2 regions of the Thermoanaerobacter kivui genome follow, and region 2 is predicted to be linked to the other one. Evidence: a T-box and tRNA genes for the amino acid it is inferred to sense, from the RefSeq annotation. Region 2 holds a T-box; the other holds one or more tRNA genes.
The links. A T-box is a leader RNA that pairs with one kind of tRNA and senses whether it is charged. The one in region 2 lies ahead of thrS (threonine--tRNA ligase), so its partner is inferred to be a tRNA-Thr.
Positions count from the first base shown of each region.

Region 1: it has a tRNA-Thr gene. The T-box ahead of thrS (threonine--tRNA ligase) is inferred to sense a tRNA for this amino acid. The anticodon was not compared.

Region 1 covers NZ_CP009170.1:1,977,404-1,984,542, reverse strand. The annotation lists gene TKV_RS10140 (Mini-ribonuclease 3) at 1-381, shown strand, start outside; gene rlmB (23S rRNA (guanosine(2251)-2'-O)-methyltransferase RlmB) at 392-1,129, shown strand; gene TKV_RS10130 (NYN domain-containing protein) at 1,141-1,641, shown strand; gene sigH (RNA polymerase sporulation sigma factor SigH) at 1,722-2,366, shown strand; tRNA gene TKV_RS10120 (tRNA-Thr) at 2,427-2,502, shown strand; gene tuf (elongation factor Tu) at 2,927-4,129, shown strand; gene rpmG (50S ribosomal protein L33) at 4,315-4,464, shown strand; gene secE (preprotein translocase subunit SecE) at 4,494-4,691, shown strand; gene nusG (transcription termination/antitermination protein NusG) at 4,724-5,248, shown strand; gene rplK (50S ribosomal protein L11) at 5,295-5,717, shown strand; gene rplA (50S ribosomal protein L1) at 5,764-6,456, shown strand; ribosomal protein L10 leader region at 6,504-6,626, shown strand; gene rplJ (50S ribosomal protein L10) at 6,640-7,139, shown strand, end outside.
Region 2 covers NZ_CP009170.1:1,524,129-1,531,267, forward strand. The annotation lists gene TKV_RS07745 (chorismate synthase) at 1-752, opposite strand, end outside; gene TKV_RS07750 (MFS transporter) at 749-2,005, opposite strand; gene thrS (threonine--tRNA ligase) at 2,102-4,006, opposite strand; T-box leader at 4,063-4,254, opposite strand; gene TKV_RS07760 (DUF445 domain-containing protein) at 4,306-4,905, opposite strand; gene ytxC (putative sporulation protein YtxC) at 4,988-5,866, opposite strand; gene TKV_RS07770 (DUF6873 family GME fold protein) at 5,923-6,657, opposite strand; gene TKV_RS07775 (GGDEF domain-containing response regulator) at 6,701-7,139, opposite strand, start outside.

The DNA.
Region 1 (7,139 bases), 450 kb from region 2:
AAAAAGGGGGTTTTAAGTCTATCACCCCTCGTTTTGGCTTTTATAGGAGATAGCGTTTATGACCTTTATATTCGTACAATGACAGTTAACAAAAGCAATCGTCCAGTCCACTTTTTGAACAAAGAGACGGTCAAGTATGTTAAAGCCAAATCTCAAGCTAACGCCATAAAAAGAATTTACGATTTTCTCACTGAAGAAGAAAAAGACATTGTAAAAAGAGGAAGAAATGTAAAGTCTGCTACAATACCTAAAAACGCCGATGTACAAGATTACAGATATGCTACAGCTTTTGAGGCTTTAATTGGCTATTTGTATCTTACAAAAGATTTTAAAAGGTTAGAAGAGATACTCAAGCTTTCTGTACAATTCAATGAAGAATAAGGTGGGAATTATGGAAGAACAAAATATAATTTTTGGAAGAAATCCAGTGATAGAAGCTATAAGAGGCGGTAGAGAAATTGAAAAGATTTATGTTTCTAAAACTGCAGGTGGAAATATTTCAAAAATAATAAACCTTGCAAAAGAAAATGGTATTGTAGTTTCAACTACTGATAATGAAACGCTGGATAAACTCTCTAATTTTCAGAATCATCAAGGAGTTGTAGCTTTATGTGCTCTGTACAAATATTTTGACGTAGAAGACCTTTTAGAATATGCTGAGCAAAAGGGAGAGAAGCCTTTTTTAGTAATACTTGATGGCATAACAGACCCCCATAATTTAGGTGCGATCATAAGGAGTGCAGAAGCTTTTGGAGTTCACGGGATCATAATTCCCAAAAGACGAGCTGTTGGCGTTAATGCTACTGTGGTGAAAACTTCAGCAGGAGCAGTTGAGTACGTAAAAATTGCAAAGGTATCTAATATAAATAAAACTATAAAAAAACTTAAGGAAAAAGGATTGTGGATTGTTGGCACAGAAGCAAATGCAGAGAAAAGTTTTGGAGATTTAGATTATGATATTCCCCTTGCGCTTGTCATTGGAAGTGAAGGAGAAGGGATTTCCAAATTAATTTTACAAAACTGCGATTTTGTAGTTAAAATTCCTATGTGGGGGCATATAAATTCTCTCAATGCCTCTGTTGCAGCTTCTCTGATGATTTATCAAATTGTATCAAAAAGAATTAAGTAAGGCGTGATTAGATGTACATGCTTGTAGATGGTTACAATGTCATAAACAACTGGCAGGTCCTTAAAGAGGAAGCACAAAAAAGCTTGGAAGATGCAAGAAGTAAATTGATTGATATGCTGGCTGACTTTAAGGGGTATTCAGGTATAAACATAATATTGGTTTTTGATGCTATGTATGTAAAGGGAAGTTTAGAAAAACACGAAGAAATTAATGGGATTGAGGTAGTTTATACAAAAGAAGGAGAATCGGCGGATTATTTTATAGAGTCAAAAGTAGTGGAATTGTCTAAAAAGGAACAGGTGGTTGTGGTGAGTTCCGATTGGACTATTCAACAGGTGGTTTTAGCCCATGGTGCAATAAGGATGTCTGCCAGAGAGCTTTATGAAGAAATGAATAAATATATTGAAAGTCACAAGAAAAGTTATGTGAATAATATTTATAAAGACAATTTGGAATCTCGCCTTGATGATGAAATCGTAAAAAAGTTGCGCAAAATGTCAGAAAGCAGCTAAAATTAGCTTGACTACTTTTACCAATGTAATGTATAATTATAACGTATAAAGTTGCCTGAATATTAAATGGGGCGGTATTGGTGAAATCTGGGACGCAGCAGGACTACTATGAACCATACGACCACATGCAGGAGGAAGAAATTGTTTTTAAAGCTCAAAAGGGGGATGAGGCTGCCTTAGAGTATCTTATCGATAGGTATAAGAGCTTTGTAAAAACTAAAGCACGAGCGTATTTTTTAGTCGGCGCAGACAGAGAGGACATTGTGCAAGAAGGAATGATAGGGCTTTATAAGGCAATTCGCGATTACAAAAGTGATAAGCTCACCTCTTTTAAGGCTTTTGCGGAATTATGCATAACTCGTCAAATTATCACCGCTATCAAAACTGCCACAAGGCAAAAACACATACCTTTGAATTCTTATGTTTCCCTCAATAAGCCGATCTTTGATGAAGAGTCTGACAGAACGCTTATGGATATTGTCTCCAATGAATGTATTTCTGACCCTGAAGAATTAATAATAAGCAAAGAGGAATACGTTAATATTGAGAGCAAAATGGAAGAGTTGTTAAGTGGCTTAGAGTGGGAAGTTTTGGTATCATATTTAGATGGTAAATCATATCAAGAAATCGCTGAAGATTTAAGCAGACATGTGAAATCCATAGATAATGCTCTGCAAAGGGTCAAAAGAAAATTAGAAAGATATCTTGAAATGAGGAACAGCTAACTATTGACATTTAGAAAACTTTATAGTAAAATCAAAAATCGGAGTTGTGATACTCCTTTTGCCCACGTAGCTCAGTAGGCAGAGCGTCGCCTTGGTAAGGCGGAGGTCACCGGTTCGATCCCGGTCGCGGGCTCCAATTTTCTTGTTGATGTTTTTTTTTATCATAGAGGGTAGAGGATATGTTGCTTGCTTAAGTACATAGCGCAAAATGTATAAAATGTCGCTTTTGCGACATGTCAGACTGTAGACAAACTCATTATGATATGTTGGCATTTTGCATAAGTGAGTGACTTAACAGAGCAGTAACTAAACTTAGCGAGACCGAGAGGCGAAAGGGGGGCCGAAGCCAAGGATGGCGGAGGCGGGCACCTGAGGCACGGAGCCGAATGTGCCCGGAACCCCGCTTGAGCCCGAGGTCGAGCGATAGTTTAGTCTGCGATGTTACTGGAACGAACGATGCAAAATGCCAACAAATAGAACTTTGTCAACAGATTAAAATGTCGCTTTTGCGACATGGTTTAAGAAACACCAGGATAAGTTTATTGTAAAGGAGGATAAAGATGGCGAAGCAAAAATTTGAGAGGAAGAAACCCCATGTAAACATAGGGACGATAGGGCACGTAGACCATGGGAAGACGACATTGACATCAGCGATAACGATGGTATTATCAAAGATAGGATTGGCAGAAGCGAAGGGATATGATGAAATAGACAAAGCGCCAGAGGAGAAGGCAAGAGGAATAACAATAAACACGACCCACGTAGAATATGAGACAGAGAAGAGGCACTATGCGCACGTAGACTGTCCAGGGCACGCAGACTACGTAAAGAACATGATAACAGGGGCAGCACAGATGGATGGAGCAATACTTGTAGTATCAGCGGCAGACGGTCCAATGCCACAGACGAGGGAGCACATACTATTAGCGAGGCAGGTAGGAGTGCCATATATAGTAGTATTTTTAAACAAAGCGGACATGGTAGACGACGAGGAGTTAATAGAATTAGTAGAGATGGAAGTAAGGGAATTGTTGAACGAATATGATTTTCCAGGAGATGACACACCGATAGTAGTAGGGTCAGCATTAAAGGCATTAGAATGCGGATGTGGCAAGAGAGAATGTCAATGGTGCGGCAAGATATGGGAGTTAATGGATGAAGTAGACAATTATATACCGACACCAGAGAGGGATATAGACAAACCGTTCTTAATGCCAGTAGAGGATGTATTTACGATAACAGGAAGAGGGACAGTAGCGACAGGTAGAGTAGAGAGAGGGAAGATAAAGGTAGGAGACGAAGTAGAGATAATAGGACTTACAACGGAGTTAAGGAAGACAGTAGTGACAGGTGTAGAGATGTTCAGGAAGACGATGGACGAAGCGCAAGCGGGAGACAACATAGGAGTGTTATTAAGAGGAATACAGAGGGACGAAGTAGAGAGAGGGCAAGTATTGGCGAAGCCAGGGACGATAAAGCCGCACACCAAGTTTGAGGCACAGGTGTACGTATTGACGAAGGAAGAAGGAGGAAGGCACACACCATTTTTTGACGGATACAGGCCACAATTTTACTTCAGGACGACAGACGTGACAGGGGTAATACACCTGCCAGAGGGAGTAGAGATGGTAATGCCAGGGGACCATGTAACGATAAAAGTAGAGTTAATAACACCGATAGCGATGGAGGAAGGTTTGAAGTTTGCTATAAGAGAAGGCGGCCGTACAGTAGGTGCTGGCGTTGTGTCAGCAATTGAAGAGTAAAAAAGAAGCCGGGTTCAAACCTGGCTTCTTTTGAGTTAAATCAATGCTTTAGCAAACTGTGCAAAATGTCAACTAATGAGCTACCTACAAATCTTTGACACAGACTTTTTGTTTTTGGTGATTGACAAGAAGTTATATTTATGATAAATTTGACTAAGCAGTCGAATCACCGGGAGGTGTAATAATTGAGAGTAAAAATTACATTGGCATGTACTGAGTGTAAGAATAGAAACTATCATACAACAAAAAATAAGAAGAATGACCCTGATAGGTTAGAATTAATGAAATACTGCAAATTCTGCAAAAAGCATACCTTGCATAGAGAGACTAAGTAGTTTTTAAAACTTTAAGAGGATGTGAGGAAATGGCCGGTGAAGGAAGAAAAATTGTCAAGTTTTTCAAAGATGTAAGGGCAGAAATGAAAAAGGTGACATGGCCAAGCAGAGAAACTATGATAACTTATACGGAAATTGTATTAATAGTAGTAGCTCTTTTTACAGTATTCATTTTTTTGATTGACTCAGTTTTTAGTTATCTATTAAAGCTCATTATTAAAGTTTAAAGGAGGTTGGGGCGAGTCCCCAGAGGTTGACTATGCCAGAAAAAGAAAATGCAAAGTGGTATGTGGTTCATACCTATTCTGGATATGAAAACAAAGTTAAGGCTAATTTAGAGAAAATTGTAGAGAATAGGAATTTGCAGCATTTAATTCACCAAATCATCGTACCTACGGAAAAAGTTGTTGAGATTAAAGACGGTAAAAAGAAAACTGTCGAGAGAAAGATTTTCCCGGGTTACGTTTTGGTGAAAATGGTTATGACAGATGATACTTGGTACGTTGTGCGAAATACCAGGGGTGTTACAGGATTTGTAGGCCCTGGATCTAAACCTGTACCATTAACTGAAGCGGAAGTTAGAGCTTTAGGTATAAAAGAGATTCCAACTGCAGTTGACCTTAATGTAAAAGATACTGTCAGGGTTATTTCTGGGCCTTTTGAGAATTTTATTGGAGTAGTTCAAGAGATTTATCCAGAAAGACAAAAGGCGAAAGTTTTAATTTCCATGTTTGGGAGAGAGACACCGGTTGAATTTGACCTTGTACAACTTCAAAAAATATAAAAGTAGAAACTCATAAGCTATTTTAATTTGGTAAGGAGGTGTAATCATGGCAAAGAAAGTGGCAGCAGTTGTAAAAATACAGTTGCCAGCGGGAAAAGCTACTCCTGCGCCACCAGTAGGTACTGCTTTAGGACCTCACGGTGTTAATATAATGGCTTTTTGTAAAGAGTTCAATGAAAGGACAGCCAAAGACGCAGGGCTAATAATTCCTGTTGTTATTACAATATATGCAGACAGGTCATTTAGTTTTATAACTAAAACTCCACCAGCAGCTGTGCTACTCAAAAAGGCAGCTGGAATAGAGTCAGGTTCTCCGCAACCTAACAAACAAAAAGTAGGAAAAATTACAAGGGAGCAGCTTAGAGAAATTGCTGAAATCAAGATGAAAGACTTAAATGCTTCTGATATAGAGGCTGCTATGCGGATGATAGCAGGTACTGCAAGAAGCATGGGTATAGAGATTGTATAAAAATAAGTGGGAGGAAAGTCCGATAATACCACAAGGAGGTTAGAAAATGAAACGTGGGAAAAAATATTTAGAGAGCTTAAAGTTATATGACAAAACACAGCAGTATTCCAGTGATGAAGCAATAGATATTGTTTTGAAAACTGCAAAGGCAAATTTTGACGAAACAATTGATTTAGCTGTAAGACTAGGTGTTGACCCAAGACATGCTGACCAACAGGTAAGAGGTACAGTAGTGCTTCCTCACGGAACAGGAAAAAGTGTGAAAGTATTAGTTTTTGCAAAAGGGGAAAAAGCTAAAGAAGCAGAAGCAGCAGGCGCTGATTATGTGGGAGCAGAAGAATTAGTTGCAAAAATTCAAAATGAAAATTGGTTTGATTATGATGTTGTAGTTGCAACTCCTGATATGATGGCAGCTGTAGGGAGATTAGGTAAAATATTAGGTCCAAAAGGATTAATGCCAAACCCTAAATCAGGTACTGTGACTTTTGATTTAGAAAAAGCTATTAAAGAAATTAAAGCTGGTAAGATTGAGTACAGGGTGGATAAAGCAGGTATAATTCACGTTCCTATAGGGAAAAAATCCTTTGGGAAAGAGAAGTTATTAGAAAACTTCAGAGCAGTTATGGATGCTATAATCAAGTCCAAACCAGCAGCCGCAAAAGGACAATACATCAAAAGTGTAGTGTTATCTTCTACAATGGGACCAGGTGTGAAGGTTAATCCTTTAAAGATTTTTTAATAAAAGTTGTTGACAGACAAAAAGATGTAAGGTATAATAAGTGACGTTGAAATTGAATAAAAAGACCGTAGACAGTGGGTGTGCTTTTGCACGTAAATCCCACCGAGGTTTTTAGAAATAAATTCCCAAAAGGGATCCTCGTGTCTACGGGATCCTTTTTAAATTTTTTAAGGAGGTGGGAAGGTGGGCACAGCAAAAGAGAAAAAGCAACAAATCGTAGCAGAGTTTAAAGACAAATTGTCACGAGCACAAACAGTGATTTTTTCAAACTTTAGTGGCTTGACTGTAGAAGATGATACTATATTAAGACGCAAATTTAGAGAAGCTAATTCTGAGTACAAAGTCTACAAAAATACTTTAATGACTATTGCAGCTAAGGAACTAGGCTATGGAGATGATTTAATTAAATATTTTGAAGGGCCAACTTCTGTAGCTTTTGGATACGATGACCCTGTTGCGCCTGCTAAAGTTCTTGTGGAATTTATGAAAGATCACAAGGGAATTGAGTTAAAAGCAGGTCTTGTAAATGGGAAGTTAGTGACAGTTGAAGAAATTAAGGCTTTGGCAGAGCTTCCTTCAAGGGAAGAGCTTGTGGCGAAAGCTTTGGGCAGCATGAAAGCTCCTATTACAAATCTCGTTTTTGTGCTGTCTGGTACATTGAGAAGTTTGTTATATGCTTTGAA
Region 2 (7,139 bases):
TTGGTCTTCCTATAAAATCCTCTTTCTTCGTCATAATATATTTCATCATGGACTAAAGAGCCAGGTTTTCTTGCTGCTTCAAAACCCAAGCCTATTTCTACAGCCTTAATCGCCTGTACACTCATGACATGATAAGCTAAAAGCGCATCTAATTTTCTGTCCCATTGCACATGACTTCCCAAACCAATTGGCACACCCTCTATTACTATTTCTATTATACCTCCTAAGGTATCTCCTTTTGATTTAGCTGCTTCAATAATCTTTGGCCACTCTTCTTCAACTGTTATTCCACCTATTTCTAAAACTTTACTCTTTATGAATATATTTAATTCTTTAAGAAGCAATTTTGCTACACTTCCTACTGCCACTCTCGCAGCTGTCTCTCTCGCACTTGAACGTTCCAAAATATTTCTCAAATCTCTCTGATTGTACTTTATTGCTCCTGCAAGGTCTGCATGACCAGGGCGTGGTCTTGTTATAGGCGGAATTTCTTTATCTTTCCAATTTGTATAATCTCTATTTATAATCTCCAATGTAAGAGGTGCTCCGATAGTCTTGCCATGTCTTACTCCACTCAAGATGTGTACTTCATCTTTTTCAATAGCCATTCTTCCCCCTCTTCCATAACCCCCTTGCCTTCTTTTAAGCTCATTATTTATAAATTCTACGTCAATAAAGAGATTTGATGGAAGGCCTTCAATAATAGCAATTAAAGCTTCCCCATGGGATTCCCCTGCAGTAATATATCTCATACTTTTCCTCCTTGCTTTGCTTCAATTTCTTTAATCTCATCTTCATAATTAGCTACTAAAAAGTACAAAATACTCACTACTATTCTTGCAATACCTGTTAAAATCATAAAAGCTACATAACCCATTTGTGTATAAAGCCACATTCCAAACATAGGAGCAATAAAAGCGGAAATTTGAGTAATTAGTGTAAACACGGCGATGTAACTCATTTTTTCTGAAGTAGGAGGTAAAAGCTCTAACAGCCAATTTAAGAGCAACATGTTATAACCTCCTACAGCTATACCCCCTAAAAAATCAAAAATAGCGCCAACATAAAGGTTTTTAGCTGTAGCCCACATGAGGGGAATAAATCCTAGAAGCAATGCACTTAATGCAACAGCAAATCCGTTTCCCCTTTTGTTGGACAGGTCAGCCCATTTGTAAAAAGCTAAAATAGAACCAATAGAGGAAACAATAGTAAATATACTCATCCATGCATTGTTAGCATGCAAAAAATTTACCTTATATATGGTAAAAATGGGCCAAGCCATCATCCATGCAAAATAATATATAAAAGAAGTTACATTAAAATATATGAATTTCTTAGACTCAAACATGTTTCTAAAAGCTTCATAAAAACTTCCGGACTTGGCTTCATCCAAATCCCTTTCTACTACATGAAACCTTGAAAAATAATAAGATTCTATTAATCCGAAAATAAATGCAACAGTAAATACTACTTGATAATTAATAGGGAAAACTATTTTATCAAGCAACCATCCTGTTACCAAAACTGTAATTGTTGCCACAATTGTCGTCCAAAAATTTCTATCAGCGAAAACTTTACTTCTATATTCTGGAGGAATTAATTCACTCATAAAAGACTGCCAACACATACCAACTGCCATAGAAGGTAAATTCATTACTCCCACCAACACGACTACCACCCACGGTTGGAGCTCTTTATTAAAAAACGGAGCAAGAGCAAGCAAAAAATAAAAAGTTCGTGCAATATACAGTACTGTATAAGCAAATTTATGAACATCCTTTAAGCTATTAATCAAATAAGTTACAGGAATTACTCCAATTACCACCATAAGCGCAGGAAGAGAGTTTAAAAGAGACACCTGAAAGTCGTCGGCTCCCAATTTTATGGCATATATTCCAATAAAAGGGTTAACCATATTAAAGCCTATAGCCCATGCAAGGCCATTTATCATATTCATTTTTATGTTATATCTCAAATGCTTGTAAACTTCTAGCTTCTTTTTCATACCTCTCCCTCAAAATTAATATTTTAATTTTAGATTACCACGTTTTTTAAATTCTTTCAATAAATCAAAATGCCCCTTTAAAGGAGCATTTTGATTTTATAAAGCTTTTGTGGCGATTTCTTTAAGAATTTTTTCTATAAACTCATTTAAGGAAATATCGCCTAGATCCCCTTCTTTTCTTGACCTTAAAGATACTGTCCCTTGTTCTACTTCTTTATCCCCTACAATCAGCATATAAGGAATCTTTTGAAGTTGTGCCTCTCGTATTTTGTATCCTATTTTTTCATTTCTGTCGTCTAATTCAGCTCTTATGTCATTTTCCAACAGACGCCCGTATACATTTTGGGCATAAGCATAGTGTTTATCAGATATAGGCAAAACTCTAACTTGTACTGGCGCCAGCCAAGTTGGGAAAGCCCCTGCAAAATGTTCAGTAAGAATTCCAATAAATCTTTCTATACTTCCGTAAATTACCCTGTGCAACATTATAGGTCTGTGTTTTTCTCCATCTGGGCCTATATACTCCAGTTCAAACCTTTCAGGCATCTGGAAATCTAATTGGATAGTTCCACATTGCCATGTACGACCTATGCTGTCTTTTAAATGAAAATCTATTTTGGGCCCGTAAAATGCACCATCCCCCTCATTAACTTTATATGGTAAATTCACACGATTTAAAGCAGAAATCAAAGCATTTGTAGCCAATTCCCAGTCTTCATCAGACCCCATAGAATTTTCAGGACGTGTAGACAATTCAACAAAATACTCAAAGCCAAAAATTTTATAGAAATAATCCACTAAATTTATAACCCCTAAAATTTCATCTTCAACCTGCTCAGGAGTCATAAACAAGTGAGCATCATCCTGAGTAAAACTTCTTACTCTCATAAGCCCATGCAAAACTCCTGAGAGTTCATGTCTATGCACTAAACCCAATTCACAAAGTCTCAAAGGCAAATCCCTGTAACTGTGCATTGTAGACTTGTAAACAAGCATTGCTCCAGGGCAATTCATAGGCTTTATTGCATAAGTCTCTCCGTCTATTTCAGTGAAATACATATTCTCTTTATAGTGGTCCCAGTGTCCTGACCTACGCCATAATTCTTCATTCAAAATTATAGGAGTTTTTATTTCCTGATAACCATGCTTTATATGTTCTTTTCGCCAAAAATCTTCTAAAATGTTTCTTATAATCATTCCCTTAGGATGGAAAAAAGGAAAACCTGGTCCTTCAGGGTGGATACTAAACAAATCTAACTCTTTCCCTAATTTTCTATGGTCTCTCTTTTTAGCTTCCTCTAACATATGTAAATATTGATCTAACATGCTTTTTTTAGGAAAACTTATTCCATATATTCTTTGAAGCATTTTATTTTTTTCGTCGCCTTTCCAGTAGGCTCCAGCAACTGACAACAATTTAACAGTTTTTACCATGCCTGTTGACATAAGATGGGGCCCAGCACAAAGGTCAGTAAATTCTCCTTGCTTGTAAAAAGAAATTTCCTCTCCTTCTGGTATTTCTTCTATAAGCTCCACTTTATAAGGTTCATATTTTTCTTTCATCAATTCTATCGCTTCATCTTTAGGAAGGACAAACCTTTCCAACTTATAATCTTCTTTTATAATTCTATTCATTTCCTGTTCTATAGCTTCAAAGTCTTCTGTGGTAAAAGGCCTTTCTGTATCAAAGTCATAATAAAAACCATTGTCTATAGCCGGACCAATTGCCAATTTCACATCTTTAAAAAGCCTTTTTACAGCCTGCGCTAAAATGTGAGAAGAAGTATGCCAATAAATCTTTTTTCCATCCTCATCGTCAAAAGTCAAAATTTCAAGTTTTCCATCTTCTTCAATTTTGGTAGTAAGCTCCACCACTTTTCCGTTAAATTTTCCACCTACCGCTTCCTTTGCAAGCCTTTCGCTTATGCTCTTGGCTATTTCGTAAACTGTCATGCCACTTTCAAATTCCTTCTGTGTGCCATCTTTAAGTGTTATAAGCATGCAACACCCTCCTTTGTAATTTTTTTATTTTCTTAAATAAAAAACCTCTTACCCCGTAAAGAGGCAGAGGTCATCTGCGGTTCCACTCTTTTTTATACTCTGGTATTATATCGGAATAACCGATCGGATTTATCATCCGCAGCTCCGGGGTGGTCTTCGATATTCAGAACATTTGAATGATCTCAGCCTACGTCATTCAATCTCTGTGATGTTCTTTAAATATCTACTTTCCCCCTCATTGCCTTAATATTCAATTTTTTAATCATTATATCCTGCAAAAATGCTTTTGTCAATAGAATTCATAAAAATTGTATTAGGAGAGCCTGCAATATTCCAATTATAAATCCTAAAACTCCTCCCAAAAGCTCTATCATAAAAAGTTCGCTATGAGCAATCTTTATCACCACTTCTTCCAATTTTTCTAACTCAAAACCCCTTATCCTCTCTTCTACAATTTGAGATATGCTGAAGTTTTTGGACATGCTTTCCGCTAACTCATAAGAAGAATGGTTTAAAAAAACGTCAACTTCTTTATTGATAATATCACTGATATAAGCTGATATTATTCCTTTTACACCTTTAGGAAGAAAAGAAGGCAGTTTCCCTTCTGTAACTTCTTTAGCTTTTAATTTGAAATTAGATAATAACAATTGCTTGTTTTCGTCTGTCAAAAGCTTATCCCATAAATCATTAAAAGATAGTAGTTCTTTCTCCACAATTTCTCCCACTGATTTAGCAATTTCATACTTTCTTTTAGGAATAAGACCTTGTACCTCGATTCCTAAAATTTTTATTGGTTTTAAAGGTTTAAACAGCATTTTCACTGCCACAAAATTCGTAAACCACCCAATTGCCGCACCAACTGAAGCCAAAAACAACATCCTCACTAAAAATTGCATCACACCACCTCAAGCTTTAAAAAGTAACAAATATAATAATATCAAATTTTAATAAATTTTAAAACCCAGCTGCAAAGCTGGGTTATTTTTCACACTTAATATTTGAACACAGTTCACAACCATAACAAATTTCTACTCTGTCATAAAAAACTTTTTTAATTGTCTCTATAATTTCCTTGTTTTTTATATTGTTAATGGAATGGAAAAATATTTTTTTGGGAGCAATTGTTATGATAGTACTCATAAGCATGTCTTCGTCGCTTATGGTTCCATCTTTAAACTCAAGAGATATCTCATTTATAAAATCGCTATTTACAAGCTCATGGTTTTCATTGTAAAGTTTGAATTTCCCATTTTTATCAACAACGATGTTTAACACATCCATTTTTGAATCTTGCAACTCCACAAAGTATTTCAGCAAGCCAATAAACTCATTGTACTCCCTCTGCATTAAAAATTCATCCACAGCTTTGTCAGTGATTTCACTGAGCTCCCCAATAAAATCTCTAAGCCTAAAATTGACAAAGCCTTCTATATCTATATAATCATTTTCCTTTAAAAAATCTCTCACAAGAACAAAAATTTGTTCTCTTTTTATTAATTTAAAAGTTTCCCTGTTCACATCGTCTTCAATAATGTTATAAGCAATTTTCTCTATCTGTTCCTTTTCACTTTCTGTAAAATAATAGTAATATTTGTTGATTAACTTTCTTATAATTCTTTTGTCAATTTGATTTACAATTATATCAGAAATAGCCTCAGCTATATAGTTTCTAATCTTTGCAATATTATTAAAGGTTGGCTTATCCTCGATTTTTAAATTATAATATGTTACAGGGCCGCAAACACTTGAATTCACAGCAACCTTTATACCTTTTTCACTCAGGCTTTTTAAACCGTGTTTCAAATTTTCCCCATCTAATTTTAAAGCATTGGAAACTCCTATGGAAATTAATTGCAATTTCTTCTCACTCCCTTCGTTAATAGTATGTGTCTATTTTATCTTTTCTACCGACTTTAAATCAGTGGGATGATGGAACCAATGTCTTTTATTTGATTAAAAGTCAAATAAACAATTTCTACTCCTTTTTTATTCAAAAATTCAATAATTTTTTTATAATTTTTATGAGACTTAAACGACCCAGTCACAGCCAATTTCTTATTTGCTATGAGTCCCATTGCTCCACCAACAAATCCGTATTTAAAACCTTCTAAAATAATTTCTCCCGGTTCAATCAAAAGAACTTCTATTCCATTTTTCACTGCAACTTCAAAAATACCTTTGTCTGAGGTTATAAAGCTGTTATCATCTATGATAGCCATATTGCACTTTGTGTAACCCTGCTTTACATTTAAAAATTTAATTCCCTTCTGTTCTAATGATTCCCTTAAAATAGGGTCTGTATATTTCAAGTTGTGAAAAGCTATATTTCCCAATCTTGCTACATTATATGCGATGTTATAGGGATAGTTGCGTTTCAAATAAGTTTGTCCTAATCTTACATTTAAACCTATTTGTTTTAATTTTTGTATAAAGCTATTGGATACATTTGGAGCTATAATAACTTCACCATCTCCTAAAGGATGTATGAGGATATCGGGGTGAAAAGAAATTGCATCATATAAATCATTACATTTTTCTGTATATATTACACCTATACTTAATTTAGTTAGACTATTACCTATTTCTTTTTCTCTCCCATCAATAACAACGTACTTTACCTCATCTACAGGAACAAAAGGATTTATCACCATTTTCACCTCTTATAAAAATTAGGCATACATATTGTATGCCCTAACTCTTTCTTCTATCTTTTAGGTAGCAGCTTCCGTCCATAATCTTTAATTTCTTTTTCAATTCAGCAGCTACTGCACTTATTTCCAAATCATTTTTAAAATCTCTAAATTCATTTGTGACAATAGCAATAGAAATTGAAACCAGTGGAAACATCATCTTTTCTCCAGTCCTACTAATTGTCTCTATGTAACCCCGTTTTCTATCTTCATCGTCATATAAATACTTTATTTCCTCATCAAAGCGAGAAATTATATACTTACACATCTCTTCAGCTTTATCAGGAGTAGTAATTATCACAAAATCATCTCCACCTATGTGTCCCAAAAAATCTCTTTCATTTCCAATCAGATTTACAGCATCTGATAAAATTTTGGCTGTAAGTTTTATTACATTATCTCCTCTTAGAAAACCATAGTAATCATTATAAGACTTAAAA